Regions from separate parts of the Marinomonas sp. AWM4_232 genome, predicted to be linked through region 2. Evidence: predicted binding sites of a transcription regulator. Region 2 holds the regulator's gene; each other region holds the start of a gene.
What was found. The regulator PhoB, encoded in region 2, activates phosphate uptake and scavenging genes when phosphate is short. The targets are predictions, from matches to a motif close to TGTCATANNNNTGTCANA.
Positions count from the first base shown of each region.

Region 1 (5,850 bases), 500 kb from region 2:
TAGTGAATGAAGTAAGTAGCGCACCGCGGCCTTACTGGCGCCATACGCTTCGGAGCGAATAAAAGGAGCTTGTACTGCTTGCGAAGACACTCCCACTAAATGTGCGTTGGCAGTTTGCTTCAGCTTGGGTAGGCAAACTTGTAGAGAGTTAACCATGCCTAGGTAGTTAACTTGGTTCACACGTTCGAACAACGTCCAGTCAGGAGTGTCTACATCAAAATATTCGCAGGTGCCCGCGTTTAAAATAGCCATGTGCAAAGGGTCAGTCATCGACTCTAGTGCCGAGCGTGTCGCATCAATTTGTAACGTGTCCGTCACATCAAAGGCTAAAAAAGATAATTCATCAGGATAGAGCTTAGCGAGTTGCGATAGTTCTCCTTCACTTCGGGCGGAGGCAATGACTCGATTTCCCATTAGCAAATAGTGCTTAGTTAGGGCCAACCCTAAACCAGAGCTTGCTCCTGTTATCCAAATGGTTTTATTGCCCTGCTCATTTGGCATATTACCCCTCCGTGGCCATTCGTTTACGCAGACGTTTTACCGCCCAACCAATAACTGGCACATGTTCATAGATCATCTGCCCCATGTCATAAACGTCTTCATGATAGTAAATGCGATCCGTAAATTGGATCTGGGTCATGCCGCGCACGATATGTGTTTCTTTACCAAGCTTAGGGTGAGAAAAATACATATTCCACTTTATATAAGCACTATCTTTGCCAACCAGCTGATCCAAGAATTCAAATCGGCCACTGACAACATTCTCAGAAGCCTCAGAAAGGTAAGCATGAAGCTCCGCCAAGCCTTGTACTTGATGCACTGGGTCACGGAATTTCACATGACTGGCGTAAACGTCACCAATAGCGTCCAAGCGAGGATTCTTCACATCTTTGTAAAAGGCTTTGAATCGCTCGATCAATTCGTTTGTTGAATTTGCATTGCATGCCTGCATCGCGGAACTACCTATTAATGTTGTCGGATAACTTTATAGTACATACGCTGAAAAAAAATCATCAGATCACTGATCCATTCATCTAAAGCCCCCGTATAATGAAACTGTGAATATAGCTTCACCACACCCAGACTGACCCACGTGCACGTTTGGAGCCCTAGGATGAACACAGTTTCTGAAACGACAGTAGACAACACTTTGTTGGCAGACATGACTCAAGTAGCCCAATCGCGTGATACGGGTGCTTTGGAACGCTTATTTGATCACTATGCCCCACGTATTCGCGCCTTTTGTTTAGCATCGCAACCCGGCGCTAATCTTATGGCAGATGACATCGCCCAAGAGGTGATGATCCGAATCTGGAACAAAGCTCATTTATACAACCCCGCTACTGCGTCGTTGAATACATGGATTTTTACGATTGCCCGTAACGCACGTATTGATTACATGCGTAAAAATGGGCGATACCAAAGCGATATCGATCCAGAAGAGTTTTGGAGCGAAATGGCTGATGAGAATGCCGATCCCTTTCGGGAGGCACAACAACAACGCGACCAAGTTCGCATACGAGAAGGACTAACGCATTTGCCTACTGAGCAACAGCAAGTCCTGTCGAAGGTGTATTTAGAGGGTAAAAGCCACTCTGAAGCCTCAGAAGAACTTGGCTTACCATTAGGTACGGTCAAATCTCGTGTCAGACTCGCGCTAAACAAGTTATCCGTAATTATTAAGAGGTAGTCGCTATGCTTAGCTGCCATCCTTCACTCGACATTTTGACAGATTATTCTTCTGGTACTTTGCCATTGGCGCATGCTTTGGGTGTATCTGTGCATTTAGATCAATGCCCACATTGTCGTGAGCAGATGCGTCGTTTAAATAATGTTGGGGCGGAATTGTTTGCAGAGCAAATGATTGATTCACGCCCAGAGCATATGGCGTCTTTAAAAAGCAACGTATTAGCAGCCATCGTAAACAGCGATCAAACAGCTGCACCTTCTCAACATGAGCCTGAACAAGAGACTGTGTTTCAACACATTCCGCGTTCCTTGCGACGTTTGATACCCAAAGGTTTCAACGAGTTAAACTGGATGCCTCTGACGCCTTCTTTTAAACTTGCTACGTTGAGTGATGAAGCTGGCGGACCACAAATTGCTTTATCACGAGTGAAACCAGGCGCTCGATTGCCAAACCATACCCACACAGGAAATGAAATCACTGTGGTGTTGAAAGGGGCTTTCTCTGATGACGAGGGTTTGTATCGTGAAGGCGACTTTATTTGTCGAGATCATAATCACAAGCACCAGCCTAGGGTCACTAAAGACGCTGAATGCATCTGTTTGATTATCCTAGATTCACCGATTGAGTTTACCGGATGGCTAACGCGATTCCTAAATCCAATTATGCGTTATTTTCATCCCAATAAAGGCAACGCCCTCCCATCGTAGGGCACGCTTTTATGTTTCTGATTGCGGTGAAAAAATAAACTAAAGCCATGAACATGGAAATTTGATATGATTAGAGTTCAATCTATTATAAAAGGAATACACCATGGCTTCTAAAAAGAAATCAGCCGACACTCCAATGGAAACGTCTGCAAGCATTGCGAAACAGATGGAAGAGTTCTTGGCTCGTGGTGGGCAAATCGAACAGATTGATCAAGGTGTTAGTGGTCAGTCCAACCTCAAAGGTTCGCGTCACATTACCTTGGGAAACAGTAAGCCTAAAGCTTAAATGCACGAAAAGCCGATCAATGATCGGCTTTTTGCTATCTAACCTGTCATAAAGTCGACACAAAAACTTCACCGAGCTGTCATCGTCTCTCCCTAGCCTGTTCAAGAGAACCTTGAAGGTGAGTGGAGTAGATCGTGTTACAAGTCGAACAAATCATTTCCAGTAAAGCCCCAGGCTTTTTAGACAAAAGCCCAATCATAACCAAGCCCACCTTGAGCTTGCTTAAACGCCTATTTCACGAAAATGAAGTGAATCAGTTTCTTGAACAAAATGGGCACTGCATTGGATTTGAGTTCATTGATCGCGTTTTAGATCACTTCAATTTTGGCTATCGTGCCAGCCAAGTGGATCGCCGTAACATACCCGCAGTTGGCCGTACTCTGATCGTGGCAAACCACCCTCTTGGCGCATTAGATGGTCTAGCTATTTTGCGTCTCATTGGCGAGATTCGACCTGATGTCAAAATCGTGGCCAACGACCTCTTGTTAGGCTTTGATGCCCTCAAAGGACTTGTACTTCCGGTCGATAACATCGGGGGCAAAACAGGTCGTCAGCAACTCAAAGCTATTATGGACTGCCTACATCGAGAAGAGTGTGTGATTATCTTTCCTGCTGGTGAGGTATCACGCCTTTCTCCGAGCGGAGTCAAAGATCTAAAGTGGAACTCCAGTTATCTAAAAATTGCACAAAAAACCAATAGCCCAATACTTCCAGTGCACATTGGTGGACGCAACTCCATGATGTTCTACACCAGTTCTTGGGTCTATCGCCCCCTCTCGACAGTGCAGCTGGCCAATGAAATGTTCCGCCAGCGTAATCGTCGCATCCCTATTCAAGTGGGCGAACCGATCCCGATTCAAGAGCTGGCTAAGTTGCCATTAAGCAACAAGGAAAAGAACAAACTGGTTAAGCGACACTTGTACCGTATTGCCAAAGGTCGCAAGCCTCTGCTTAAAACTGAAAAAACCATTTCTCACCCTCAAAACCGTCAACAATTGAAACTCGAGCTTAAGCGTGCGGAACACTTAGGATCGACCAAAGACAACAAACAAATCTATCTAGTCGATTACGAGCACGAGTCGAGCCTGATGCAAGAGATCGGACGTTTGCGTGAAATCGCATTTCGTAAGGTTGGAGAAGGCACCGGCGAGCAAAAGGACTTAGACAAATACGATCAATATTATCGTCACCTTGTCCTATGGGATGAAGAAGAACTCGAGATTGTCGGTGCATACCGTATTGGTGAAGTGTACCGTTACTTAAAAGCAGGGCAAGATAAAGGTATCTACAGCAGCACTTTATTCAGCTATAGCTGCGACATGGAGCCCTACTTTGAGCAAGGGATCGAGCTGGGGCGAAGTTTTGTTCAACCAAAGTATTGGGGCAAACGCAGCCTCGATTACTTGTGGTATGGCATCGGTGCCTATTTGATCAAACACCCAGAAGTACGTTACATGTTTGGCCCTGTCAGCCTCAGTGGACATTTCCCACCACTGGCGAAAGACATGATCGTGCACTTTTATCGTACCTATTTTACCGATCCTGAACACTTGGCCACCTCATTCACACGCTACACGATTCAACCTGAGCACAAAGATTTACTGAAAAGCTATTTCAGTGGAGAAAGTTACGAAGAAGACTTTCGCAGCTTAAAAGAGCAACTCGGCAACATCGGTGCCGCTGTCCCCACACTGTTTAAGCAGTACAGCGAATTATGTGAAGACAACGGCGTACGTTTCTTAGACTTCGGTGTAGATGCGAGTTTCGGATACTGTGTTGATGGTCTGGTCCTTGTCGATTTAGACAAGGTGAAAGACAGCAAACGTAAACGCTATCTCACAGGTAACGATGTCGCTCATGAATCTTTATGATGGGAGCGCTGAGAAGCACCTGAGTGATGCTTTAAATACCATAGATATCCAAGCTTAACGGCTAAAGCGATGGCAAGTACGATCAAAACAATGTGAGCGAATTCCATGGAAACCTCCTCGATTGTTGAATGACTCACTGTCATTTTAGCTGCTCAAGCAAAATAATTGTGCATTGTTTGAACAATATGCCCTCATTTTTAGCGTTCAAGTTATGTACTATCGGTTATAGGACTGCTGATTTGGGGCAGGTTGGGGATAACACTCCAAGTTTTCCCCATTGGCGTAAGACTTGCTTGCAAACAAGCTAGATGTGCATAAGTCACACGAATCCTGCCGCTGACTCAAGGAGCTGAAGATGATCGAAAAGAACTATCTAAAAACCAAACCCGAGTGCAAAGTAAAGTTTGCTCTGCCGATAGGGCAAATCGAAGGTGCAAAAAAAGTCTTCCTTGTTGGAGATTTTAATAATTGGGACGAATCTGCCACGCCGATGCGCAAGCAAAAATCAGGCGTATTTTCTTCTACCATCAACTTGGAGAAAGACAAACAATATCAGTTTCGTTATCTGGTGGATGGTACAACATGGCTTAATGATGAAAGCGCTGACGCTTATGTTCAGAGCCCAATCAGCCACGATCAAAACTGCATATTACAACTGTAATTATCACGCTGTTTACGCTTCTCTTCTGAAAGGCTCCTGTTACCAGACAGGTGCCCTTTTCATGTTTTTCGATCGCCCTCACATCTTATTTTTTAGCTCTGCTAGAATTTTTTTTGCTCTATGGATTTCAAAATCACTCATTTTATGTACAATGTTTTTTATTAAACGCTCATTTAATAAAAAACTTAACGCTAAATTTAGGCTAAATGAGCTGACCCAAATACATCCTAATTCAGGATCTAACTTTTCGACTTTGAGAGGTGAAACATGGCACATAAGCAGCAATACATTCATGGCCGCTACGTTGCGTCCACGACGGGTGAAACCTTCGAGACACGTAATCCAGCAACAGGTGAACTGCTAGCAACCCTAGAACTTGCAGGCGAGAAAGAGCTGCAAGCAGCTGTGGACTCAGCCAAACAAGGTCAAAAAGTTTGGGCAGCAATGAGTGGCGTTGAACGTGGTCGTATTCTTAAACGTGCTGCGGACCTGCTGCGCGAGCACAATGAAGAAATCGCTAAGCTGGAAGTACTGGATACTGGTAAACCGCTACAAGAAGCGATCGTTGTCGATATTCAAACAGGCGCTGACGTGATCGAATATTACGCAGGCCTAGCAGACAAAATCCAAGGCGA
Region 1 is NZ_JBSWTA010000001.1:2,090,179-2,096,028, reverse strand. Features, by position in the region: gene ACXAC1_RS09955 (SDR family NAD(P)-dependent oxidoreductase) at 1-501, opposite strand, end outside; gene ACXAC1_RS09950 (nuclear transport factor 2 family protein) at 503-952, opposite strand; gene ACXAC1_RS09945 (sigma-70 family RNA polymerase sigma factor) at 1,115-1,690, shown strand; gene ACXAC1_RS09940 (ChrR family anti-sigma-E factor) at 1,696-2,397, shown strand; gene ACXAC1_RS09935 (hypothetical protein) at 2,501-2,683, shown strand; gene olsF (bifunctional ornithine lipid synthase OlsF) at 2,818-4,554, shown strand; gene ACXAC1_RS09925 (hypothetical protein) at 4,539-4,661, opposite strand; gene ACXAC1_RS09920 (isoamylase early set domain-containing protein) at 4,910-5,215, shown strand; gene betB (betaine-aldehyde dehydrogenase) at 5,483-5,850, shown strand, end outside.
Region 1: the regulator PhoB is predicted to act here: its motif matches at 2,728-2,745, upstream of olsF (bifunctional ornithine lipid synthase OlsF).

Region 2 (5,850 bases):
TATGCAGCTCTCTCAAGACGAGTTTTTATCACGTTTTGAAGGGCCCTTAACTCGCTATGAGACGATTGCGATTCCGATATCCAATATCGCCCAACCTGCGGATGATCAAATTAAAGATGTACAACAAATGCAATCTGCACTGGGAAAATTTCAGTCCATGCGGCTAAAGCAGCGCCTAGAGGAAACCTTAGAGATCCCCCCTTTGCCAGCCTCTTCTCATCGCATTATTCAGTTGTGCTCCAATAATCACGCGGGAACAGATGACTTGTGTGATGTCATCAACCTAGACCCATCGTTGTCTGCTCAAGTCATCAGTTGGGCCTCTTCACCCTATTATGGCGTCCGCGGCGAAATTGAGTCCGTTGAGGATGCTATTATTAGGGTATTGGGCTTTGATATGGTGATGAACCTTGCCCTTGGGTTGTCTATGGGTAGCGTACTTCAATTACCCAAAAATGGTCCTCGGCACTATGAAGACTTTTGGTTCAGTGCTGTTTCTTATGCTGTACTCATGGAGGAATTAGTATGCAAGATGAAACCAGGAAACCGGCCTCGACTAGGGCATGCTTATTTATCAGGCTTGTTACATAATTTTGGCTATCTTGCTATCGCTGTTGTGCTTCCGCCCCACTTTGGCGTTTTGGCGCGTTATATTGAAGCCAATGCGCACTTGTCTTCTGATATCATTGAGATGCAAACGTTACATTTTACCAAAGAGCAATTAGGTGCTTGGCTGTTGAAACACTGGGAGCTACCCGAGAGTATTTATACCGCGGTGCGTTACAGTAAGGCACCTGACTATAATGGGCCCCATCATCAGCTAGCGCTGCTGCTTCACTTATGCCATCAACTATTTAATGGTCACGAACCAGGTGAGCAGATTTTGGGCCAATTAGAACTTACCGCTTCAGATGCAAAGGAAGCACACCACAAAGTCATTAGTTCTTCTAGTGAACTCTCTAAAATGGTGGATTTAATAAGCGGATCTAAATGAACCTGCTCGACTCAAAGAAAACACAGCAACTAGACTACCGCTGGCATGCCATTACACATGTTCGTCGATCTGCCATACCCAAAGACATATTTCCTTGGTTAATTACGCGATTTTCGATCACTGCTAAGCTTCGCCATGCGGGTAAGCTACGTGTCGAAGTGCTTGAAGACCGCTGGCAATCGCCGACTCCAAGAGAGCGCATTCGATTGCGTCTTAAACCACGTGAAACTGCTCGGGTCAGATCCGTAATACTATATCTAAACGATGAGCCAGTGGTTTATGCTCGTTCAATCATACCCGCTCGTTCCTTGAAAGGTGCATGGCGATATCTTCCCTACCTTGGAGATCAGCCACTAGGAGGTTATGTGTACCGCTCTAAGACACTTCAGAGGAGTCCGACAGAAGTGGTTAAATTACCTGCGGGGTTGATCCAAAACAGCCATGAGGCATTATGGGCGCGGCGCTCAGTGTTCATTGAGTTTGGTCCGGGCATTCTCGTCAATGAAGCGTTTTATCCTGCTATTGGCAACGCCACCAAGGCCGCGGGACAACTTTAACCAATTAGATGCAACATCATGAATAAACTAAAAGACTACGCAGACTTAACACGTTTTAATCGCCCGATCGGCTCTTTATTGTTGATGTGGCCAACATTGTGGGCTCTGTGGCTTGCGGCAGATGGCTGGCCGGAGTGGCATCTGGTCGTTATTTTCGTACTGGGTGTTTTCAGTATGCGTTCAGCAGGCTGTGTCATTAATGACTTTGCCGATCGTAAGGTTGACGGTTTTGTCGAACGTACTAAAAACCGCCCACTTCCATCTGGTCGAGTGAGCGAGAAAGAGGCCCTGTTATTGTTTGCAGGGTTGTCATTATTAAGTTTTGTATTGGTGCTTCTGACCGACTGGAAAACCATTCTTTTGTCGTTTGTTGGATTGTTTCTAGCAGCACTCTACCCGTTTATGAAACGTTACACCCACCTACCACAACTGTTTCTTGGGTTGGCTTTTTCTTGGGCCATTCCGATGGCATACAGCGCACAAGGGGGCAGTTTACTGGACCCTGAGCTGTGGATGCTGTTTGTTGCCAACAGTTTCTGGACCATCGCGTACGATACTTACTACGCTATGACCGATCGACCAGATGACCTAAAGGTAGGCATTAAATCGACCGCCATCTTATTTGGTCGTTATGACCTATTCGTGATATTAGTGTTACAAGGATTAGCCTTGTCTCTCATGATGTGGATCGGAGTACTCGCTGAGCTAAGTGCCCCCTACTTTATCAGCTTGCTCATCGCTGTTGGGTTGTTTTATCAGCAGTACCAGCAAGCCAAAGACCGTGAGCGCCAAGCCTGCTTTAAATCCTTTTTAGATAATAACCGCGTTGGCTACTGCCTATTTGCAGGATTATTACTAAGCTATTACATTTGAATATGGCACTGATATGACAATTTAACACAGTTGTCATATTTAGCGGTTTTAATATCTACCGTTCCTGAGATGAGGGTATGTCCTGTGACCGGTAAAAAAGTACTGATTATTGATGATGAAGCACCAATCCGCGAGATGATAGCTGTCGCGCTGGAGATGGCTGGCTATGAATACATGGAAGCGGAAAATAGCCAGCAGGCGCATGAAATGATCGTAGATCATCGTCCTGACTTGGTTTTAGTCGACTGGATGATGCCCGGAGGCAGCGGTGTCGAGCTCACGCGTCGTTTGAAGAAAGACGCGACGACGGCGGAAATTCCAGTGATTATGTTGACTGCGAAAAGTGAAGAAGACAATAAAATCCAAGGCCTCGAAGTGGGTGCGGATGATTACATCACTAAACCATTCTCGCCACGTGAATTGGTTGCGCGCTTGAAGGCCGTACTTCGTCGAGCAACACCTCAAGGTGTCGATGACCCAATTGAAGTGGAAGGCTTATTGCTTGATCCCATCAGCCAGCGTGTCTCTATTGGCACAACCCCTATCGAGATGGGGCCAACGGAATACCGTCTGTTAAAATTCCTCATGACACATCAAGAACGTGCCTATTCTCGCGCGCAGTTGCTTGATCAAGTCTGGGGCGGTAACGTTTACGTAGAAGAACGTACAGTTGATGTACATATTCGTCGCCTACGTAAAGCCATTGGTGAAACCCATGACTTTTTGATTCAAACCGTCCGCGGAACAGGTTACCGTTTTTCGGCAAAACGCACGGCATAAGATTTTATGAAGCGAACTTGGCAACGAGCTTTCATTACATGGATTATTGGACTGATGGCTGTGATCACCATCGGTTTCGTACTGGGCCACATTCTCGCACTCGTTTTGATTTATACACTCGGTACACTGTATTGGCAGCTGTACCAATTGTATCAATTTCATTCTTGGCTGCGCCGCTCCGGCAAAGCAGCGCCTCCTGAAGCTACTGGCATCTGGGGGGAGATTTTCGATGCGGTCTACCGTCTGCAAAAGAAACAACGCAAATCTAAGCGCCGCATGCGCCAAGCGCTCAACCGAATCGAAAATTCAACGGCCGCGCTGAAAGAAGGCGTCATCATGGCCGACAGTAATGGCAATTTAGAATGGTGGAATAACTCCGCCGGATTGCTATTAGGCTTGCAGCGCCCGGTGGACCGAGGTCAGCCGATCACCAACATTCTGCGTAACCCAGACTTCTTTAAATACTTCACGCAAAAGCGCTTTGGCGAGCCTTTGGTTATGAAGTCGCCATCAAAAGAAGGGGTGTACCTAGAAGTACAAACCACACTGTATGATCAAAACGATCATCTGATTTTCGTACGAGATGTGACACGTTTGCACCTACTGGAGCAGATGCGTAAAGACTTTGTCGCCAACGCCTCACATGAGCTGAAAACACCTTTAACGGTTATCAAAGGCTACCTTGAAACATTATCGATGTTTAAAGATAGCCTGCCGCAATCCATGCAGCGTGGTATCGTGAATATGAGCGATCAGTCACTGCGTATGGAGCATCTAATTGAAGACCTATTGCTGCTCTCTCGGTTAGAGACCAACGATAAGCGAGAAGCCCATCAATGGCTAAAGCTTGAAGATTTGTGTGAGACCATTAAGAAAACCGCCTTACCGACGCTTTCTGACAGCCATCAACTGAGTTTTGATATTCCTGAAAACAGCTATATCTATGGCGCCTATAACGAGCTTTACAGCGCGTTTTCAAACCTTGTCTTCAACGCTATCAAGTACTCTCCTGAAGGAGGTCACATTGAAGTGCAATGGGTGCAAAATGAATTCAGTGGCATTTTTTCAGTAGACGACCAAGGACTTGGTATCGATCCGCGCCATATTCCTCGTTTAACCGAACGTTTCTTCCGGGTTGATAAGGGACGAGGGTCCGGTACTGGCGGCACTGGACTGGGGCTTGCGATCGTCAAACATGTGCTAATACACCATAATGCCAAACTGCAAATTCGCAGTCAGCCAGGTACAGGCAGCACATTCTCTTGTCATTTCCCAACAGATCGTGTTCGTCAAGAAGCGCTACTCGCAACCGTGGCCAGTGACGCCCCAGACAGTCACGCTACTTCCGTCGAGCAAGAGCCGTCTCAACCTTAAATGGGCTCTCAGTCTAATCAGCTGCCTCTAGTTTTTCTCTGGGCGCGGCTGAATAGGACACCTGCTATTGGCTTTTATAAAGACTGAAATAAGCGATTTATAAAAGCTTCTTTCTCAGCGTCTTGGTCTATCAGAGATAAGGTGACGGTTAAGAAAGCGGAATCAGCTTTCTTCTCAGTGGTCGCCACCGCCTGAACATAATAATTCAAACGGTTTACTTGCTTGTCATGGGATAAATCCAAGACCGCTTGATCCAGTACCGTTGGAATCACATCGTCACTCTTGATCAACATAGTGGCCTCATCCTTGGCAAAATGTACCACCATGCAACGGAACTCCTTACCCGCGAAACGTACTTTGGTTGGGATTTTAACGTCTTTAGAAGATGCCTCAGGGTTAGTTATTTTAGGCGTCGGAGCAGCCTTAGCCGAAGCATTTCCCGCCATCAAGACATCCAATGAGCCAGAGGCAATACCGCCTGAGCTGCCAGAAGGAGCCTTTGCTGGTACACCAAGCTTTTTCTCAATGCCATGTCGTTTGGCCGCCGACTGCACTTTCTGAATAAGTTGCTCGGCCGTGAAAGGCTTTCCCAAATAGTCCGTCACACCCGATTGAACCGCTTCCACGACGTGAGATTTATCGCCACGACTGGTGATCATCACAAAGGGTAATGCTTCTTTCTTGTAATTAGGTTGCTCACGACACCATTGCAGCAGCTCTACCCCTGTCATTTCTGGCATTTCCCAATCACAAAGCACCATATCAAAGGGCACTTTTTGCAGCAGTTGCTGTGCCTTTCGACCATTGACTGCTTCCTCCACTGTCACCGAAGTAAAACGCTTTCTTAGGGTGCGTTTAATAAGGTCTCGAGTAAACGAAGCATCATCGACTACCAAAATTTTCAAAATAAGCTCCTATCGCGTCTGAGACAGCAAATCCGCATAATTAACAAAGCGCTCGCTAAACAACTTAATCCATAATAAGGTCGCTGCTACCGCCGCTATCGGCATGACAAATAAGTTCAAGAAGGGAATGGTCACCCCTAACATCACGATAAAGCCGAATGTCCAACATAGAAGCGGCTTTTCGCGAAGTGCAGCGCGCATATCGTGAAATGGCACTTTATTGTTATCAAAAGCGTAGTCCATGTACTGTAACGCCAACATCCACGCAGAAAACATCACAATCAGCACCGATGTCACCACGTTTACCACAGGGATGAACGACAACAGCAACAACCCTAAGAAACGCGGAATAAAATACGCGAGCTTT
Region 2 is NZ_JBSWTA010000001.1:1,589,559-1,595,408, reverse strand. Features, by position in the region: gene ACXAC1_RS07575 (HDOD domain-containing protein) at 1-994, shown strand, start outside; gene ACXAC1_RS07570 (chorismate--pyruvate lyase family protein) at 991-1,551, shown strand; gene ubiA (4-hydroxybenzoate octaprenyltransferase) at 1,570-2,424, shown strand; gene phoB (phosphate regulon transcriptional regulator PhoB) at 2,509-3,204, shown strand; gene phoR (phosphate regulon sensor histidine kinase PhoR) at 3,211-4,578, shown strand; gene ACXAC1_RS07550 (response regulator) at 4,653-5,483, opposite strand; gene cysZ (sulfate transporter CysZ) at 5,493-5,850, opposite strand, start outside.

Region 3 (5,850 bases), 1.2 Mb from region 2:
TTTTCATTTCTTGTGAAGTGTAGAGGTTCAGTTAAGTTGATTTTGGACTTGTCTTGGCGAAAGACCAAAATGCTGATGGAAGCGACGACTAAAGTGACTTAGGCTTTGGTAGCCAAGCTCTATGCTAACTTCGGTAACAGAACGTCGCTGTTTCAAGTAGCTTAGCGCCATATTCATGCGGCGTTGATGTTGGTATTCATTTGGCGTGCAGCCGAGGTGGCGTTTAAAAGCTTGATAAAAGCGACTACGGCTCATGCAAGCTAATTTACTTAAATAATCAATGTCCAGCGGGTGTGTAAGGTTTGCTTCGATAAAGCTCAATGCATTAGTTAGTCCATTTGCGTCTGGCATAGTCTTAGTAAATTGTAGGAAAGCTTCTCTGCCATGGTGGCGCAAAATTCGTGTGACTAATTCACTTACCCCAAAATCTACCAATAAATCTCGATCGGGATCATTTTGGACAAAGTCACTGACTAATCGGTCCAGAACTTGCTGTGTTCCTTGGGTGTGTAAGGTGTGTAATGGCTTATTTGGATCAATAGGCGACAAACCGTCAACATTGTTTATATCGTTCATGCGATCACAAATCTGAGCAATGCGCTCTTGGGAGATTTCGACGGTTAAGCAGGTCGTAGGACGGTCTATTTGCGCCTCAGGAAAGTCAATAAAGACTTCTTCTTTTGGGGCAAGGATAAAAGATTCGTGAGGCAGAAATGCAATATTCTGCTCATGGCGAGTGTGCATGACCTTTGCGCCTGTCACCATGCCACAATAGAGTAGTGCGTCTGATTTTAAGCTGACTTTATTGGCTTGCTCATAGGTATCATAAATACTTAGCTCAGAATGAGGTCCTGCAAAACAAACTCTATTCTCGACAAGCTCAGTCGGTTGTCGATCTATCGTTAAGCTTGTAATCGGATGAGACATACACACCTCTTTAATTGTTGTTAGGTAGCGGTGTTTTCAAAACGCTGGAATATGATTAACCCAAATTATAGTGGACGGTCAACTTATATGGACTGATAGTCAAGTTTTTTAGACTCTCAGGCAAGTAAGTTGTCATTCATAGGTCTACATTGAAAAGCATTGTTAATTATAAAACAAAACAACAATAACGGAGTAAACAGTATGATCTATGCAAAACCAGGTTCTGAAGGCAGTGTTGTAACCTTTAACGAACAGTACGAAAACTTTATTGGTGGCGAATGGGTAGCACCAGTTAAAGGTCAGTACTTCGATAATGTTAGTCCAGTTGATGGTAAACCATTCTGCCGCATCCCTCGATCTACTGAAGAAGATATTAATCTTGCTCTTGACGCAGCTCACACAGCCAAAGTGGCTTGGGCAAAAACGTCTGTTCAAGCACGTTCACATATCCTATTAAAAATTGCGGATCGCATTGAAGCGAACCTAGAAGCTCTAGCGGTCGCTGAAACATGGGATAACGGTAAAGCAGTACGCGAAACATTAGCCGCTGACGTACCATTAGCAGCGGACCATTTCCGTTACTTCGCAGGTTGTATTCGTGCGCAAGAAGGCTCAATCGGTGAAATTGATGAAAACACCGTTGCGTATCACTTCCATGAGCCACTAGGTGTGGTTGGCCAAATTATTCCTTGGAACTTCCCTCTACTAATGGCGGCTTGGAAGTTGGCTCCTGCGCTTGCTGCGGGTAACTGTGTTATTCTCAAGCCTGCAGAGCAAACGCCAGCTTCTATTTTAGTGTTAGCAGACCTAATTAAAGATCTTCTGCCTGCGGGTGTTTTGAATATTGTAAACGGTTACGGTGCTGAAGCGGGACAGGCATTAGCAACAAGTACTCGTATTGCCAAGATAGCTTTCACCGGCTCAACTCCAGTCGGCTCGCATATCTTGAAGTGTGCGGCGGAAAATATCATTCCATCGACAGTAGAGCTTGGTGGTAAGTCGCCGAACATTTACTTCAACGACATTATGAATGCGGAAGATGAATTCATCAGTAAATGTGTTGAAGGTACAGTGCTAGCATTCTTTAACCAAGGTGAAGTATGTACTTGTCCATCGCGTTTGTTGGTCCAAGAGGATATTTACGATGATTTCATCAAGCTAGTCATTGAGCGTATTGGTCAAATCAAGCGCGGCAACCCACTTGATACAGAGACAATGGTCGGTGCTCAAGCTTCACAAGAACAGTTTGATAAGATCCTAAGCTACCTACAGATTGGTCGCGATGAAGGTGCTGAAGTTCTAGTTGGTGGTGATTCTGAAGTGATTGATGGCTTTAACGATGGTTACTACATCAAGCCAACGCTTCTGAAAGGCTCAAACGATATGCGCGTCTTCCAAGAAGAGATCTTCGGTCCTGTTGTCGCTGTGACAACGTTTAAAGATGAAGCAGAAGCGCTTGCGATTGCGAACGATACTGAGTTTGGTCTTGGTGCAGGTGTTTGGACACGTGATACAAACCTTGCGTACCGTATGGGACGTGGTATTGAAGCGGGTCGTGTTTGGATGAACTGCTACCACCAATACCCAGCACATGCTGCATTCGGTGGTTACAAGAAATCGGGTGTAGGTCGCGAAACACATAAGATGATGTTGGATCACTACCAACAAACGAAGAACATGCTTGTGAGCTACGATATTAACCCTCTAGGCTTCTTCTAAATTGTCCTTTAGTTACCCTGAGAATTGGCCCCCCAATTCCATTCTTTAAGCCCCCTCTGGGGGCTTTTTTTATGTCGTTCACATTTAATTTCGTAACATGACACTGCTTGTAATATTTCTGTCACACAAAAGACATATAAATGTCACCAAATTGAAATATGTGACAGTTATTTGATTGGAATTTCTTAATTAACCTTGCTTTGGGTTTTTATGAAAAACTTCTAAGTGTAGAATGGCGCACGTTTCACTTTTATGAAATATGACGGATTAGTTTTTGCATCGCTGGAGTAGTTACTTGGGAAAGGGTAACTCGGCATTTTTGCCTGCCAGTGTCGTTTAATAACCTAAGATGACTCTTTTATGGATCTTGCAAATTACGGCTCAGAATCAAAGACCAGTCGCGGCAGTGAAGTTGTCCGCATTCTTATCGCGTTAGCGTTCGTTTTGGTCGCAGGCTTTTATGCTTACAGCCACGGCGAAGGTATTTCTAACGTTTCAATTCTTGCTATTGCAGCCGCATTTGGAGCCTACATGGCCTTGAATATCGGCGCCAATGACGTTGCGAATAACGTTGGCCCTGCGGTAGGATCGAAAGCACTGTCTATGACAGGTGCGATCTTAATTGCTGCTATTTTTGAGGCGGGTGGTGCAATCATTGCGGGTGGCAGTGTTGTCGGAACTATTAAGAAAGGTATCATTAACCCTAATGCGATCGCAGATGTGACGACCTTTATTTGGGTGATGATGGCAGCATTGCTAGCGGGCGCAATTTGGCTGAACTTAGCGACTTACCTAGGTGCTCCAGTATCAACGACACACTCTATTGTTGGTGGTGTAATGGGCGCTGGTATTGCCGCTGGTGGCTGGGGCATTGCTAACTGGAGTCAAGTCGGTGCCATTGTTGCTAGCTGGGTCATTTCTCCTGCGCTAGGCGGTATTATTGCGGCGACGTTCTTGATTTACATTAAGCGCTCTATCACCTATCAAAGTGACATGATTGCAGCAGCTAAGAAAGTGGTTCCACTATTGGTATCACTAATGGTCTGGGCATTTGCTACTTACTTGGCAATGAAAGGTCTTAAGAAGATCTGGAAGCTGGACATTATTACCGCTTTGATCATCGGTTTTGGTCTTGCTCTGACGGCCTACTTCGTGGTTCGTCCATTAGTAGATCGTGCGGCCGAATCGTTGAAAAATGACAAGGATGCCGTGAATAGCTTGTTCACGATCCCATTGATTGTATCTGCAGCTTTATTAAGCTTTGCTCATGGAGCAAACGATGTTGCGAATGCTATCGGGCCGTTGGCTGCGATCAACGATGCTTTGCTTAACGGTGGCGTATCGTCTAAAGCTTCCATCCCATTATGGGTAATGTTAGTAGGTGGTATTGGTATCGCGATTGGCTTGGCATTGTTTGGGCCTAAGTTGATCAAAACAGTAGGCTCTGAAATCACTGAGCTTGATAAGACTCGTGCTTTTTGTGTGGCAATGGCGGCGGCAATCACTGTAATCATTGCATCTCAGTTAGGTTTGCCAGTAAGTTCTACACATATTGCGGTAGGTGGTATCTTCGGCGTTGGTTTTCTTCGCGAGTACCTTAAGTTGTCATACGAGAAGAAACTTGCTCAGATTGAGAAACATTCTGAGCGCTCTGGCCTAGGTGTGGATGAGACAAATGCATTCCTAGAACGCTTCAAAATGGCCGACGTAGAAGAAAAGCGTGCGATTCTTCGTGAAGTAAAAGCGCTGCAATCTTCTGCCCCGATTTCTAAAGAAGAGCGTAAGAGTCTTAAGAAGGCGACCAAGAAAGAGTTGGTTAAACGTTCGGCTCTACTTCGCATTGCCGCAGCATGGATCATTACCGTTCCAGCATCGGCGCTATTGTCTGCGATTATTTTCTACGCCTTACTTGGTTTCTCTGTCGCGTAATGTACTAGCTAACAAAAGCACTCTTTTAAAAACCGATCATGCATAATGGTCGGTTTTTTTATATGCTTAACGAACAATCAAACGAAGACGTGAGGCGGTATTTTTTGTGTCAACGAGTTTTCTTATAACCATTGTTGTTTGTGCCGCGCTAGCATTAGGTGCTGTGTTAGTTTGTGTAGGGCTGCTGCGTTATTACCAACAACGTCAAGCTCAGCATAAGCTAGAGTTAGAGCAACTTGAGAAGCGCTGTGGCCGCATCGCTGATTTGCTGAACATCATCACGGATCGCTACCTACCCCTGACGACCAAATTACTGTTGGTTGAGTATCTTATTGCCAGTATATCGACATTAATTCGCTATAAAATGGGGAGAACCTTAGAGTCGGAATTGCCTGGTTTTATACAGTTACTTGAAGAGTTAAAAAGCAATCAACAAGCGACGCTAAAAGACTGTGTTCAAACCCATGTGCAACTTTCTCAAGTTCAACAAGGTCTACAAGCACTGCCACCTCTCTTAAGAGGGCTGGTGTCCAATGATTTATTGGATAAAGCTACGGTAAAGGATCAAGTAACTCAGATTCGGTTCTTTTTTCACCTAGCTCATCATGATTTGTTAGTAAAAGAAGCGGAAGCTTGTGTAGAGTTGGATAAGAAAGCTGCAGCACTGGATAAGCTTCGACAGGCACTTGCTGAAATGGAAAAAGTTGCAACGTTCGAGCAAGCTGGACAAGTAATAGAGTCCTTGAATGGCACCATTCAGCGCATTGAAAATGAATTATTTGGAAAAAGCTCTAGAGTAAGTTAAACCCTTTTGATATAAGAAAATACTAAATAAAAATGCGTTCATATTTAGGACGCTTTGGAAAACGGGACTTATGACGGCAATCATTGTTACGCTACTGCTGTTGATTATTGGTGGCTTTATTGCGTTTGCTATTTATTTACAGCTAAAAGAACAAGCGCGCATAGAACGTCTGCGTAAGGCTGCATTGCTTAATAACCAGTTGCGCCAAGTTCGTCGTTATCTTGATGAAATGCCTGCGCAATACCAGCCTAAAGAGATGCGCCTATGGCTATACAGCCGTATGATTGGTTTGTGTGATGAGCTATTGGCTATACAAGCCGATGAGTCTCTTTCAAGGCGTAGGCGTTTCTTACAAGAAGAAATGTCCCAGTTTCAAGCCAGTAAGGAAAAGCGCCGCGCAAAGCCTGTCGTGGATGAGATTCAGATTATGGAGCTTAAGCGGTTATTTGAATCTTTTCATGGCTATTTGT
Region 3 is NZ_JBSWTA010000001.1:364,466-370,315, reverse strand. Features, by position in the region: gene ACXAC1_RS01740 (helix-turn-helix domain-containing protein) at 28-927, opposite strand; gene exaC (acetaldehyde dehydrogenase ExaC) at 1,129-2,646, shown strand; gene ACXAC1_RS01730 (inorganic phosphate transporter) at 3,007-4,575, shown strand; gene ACXAC1_RS01725 (hypothetical protein) at 4,682-5,380, shown strand; gene ACXAC1_RS01720 (hypothetical protein) at 5,451-5,850, shown strand, end outside.
Region 3: the regulator PhoB is predicted to act here: its motif matches at 2,755-2,772, upstream of ACXAC1_RS01730 (inorganic phosphate transporter).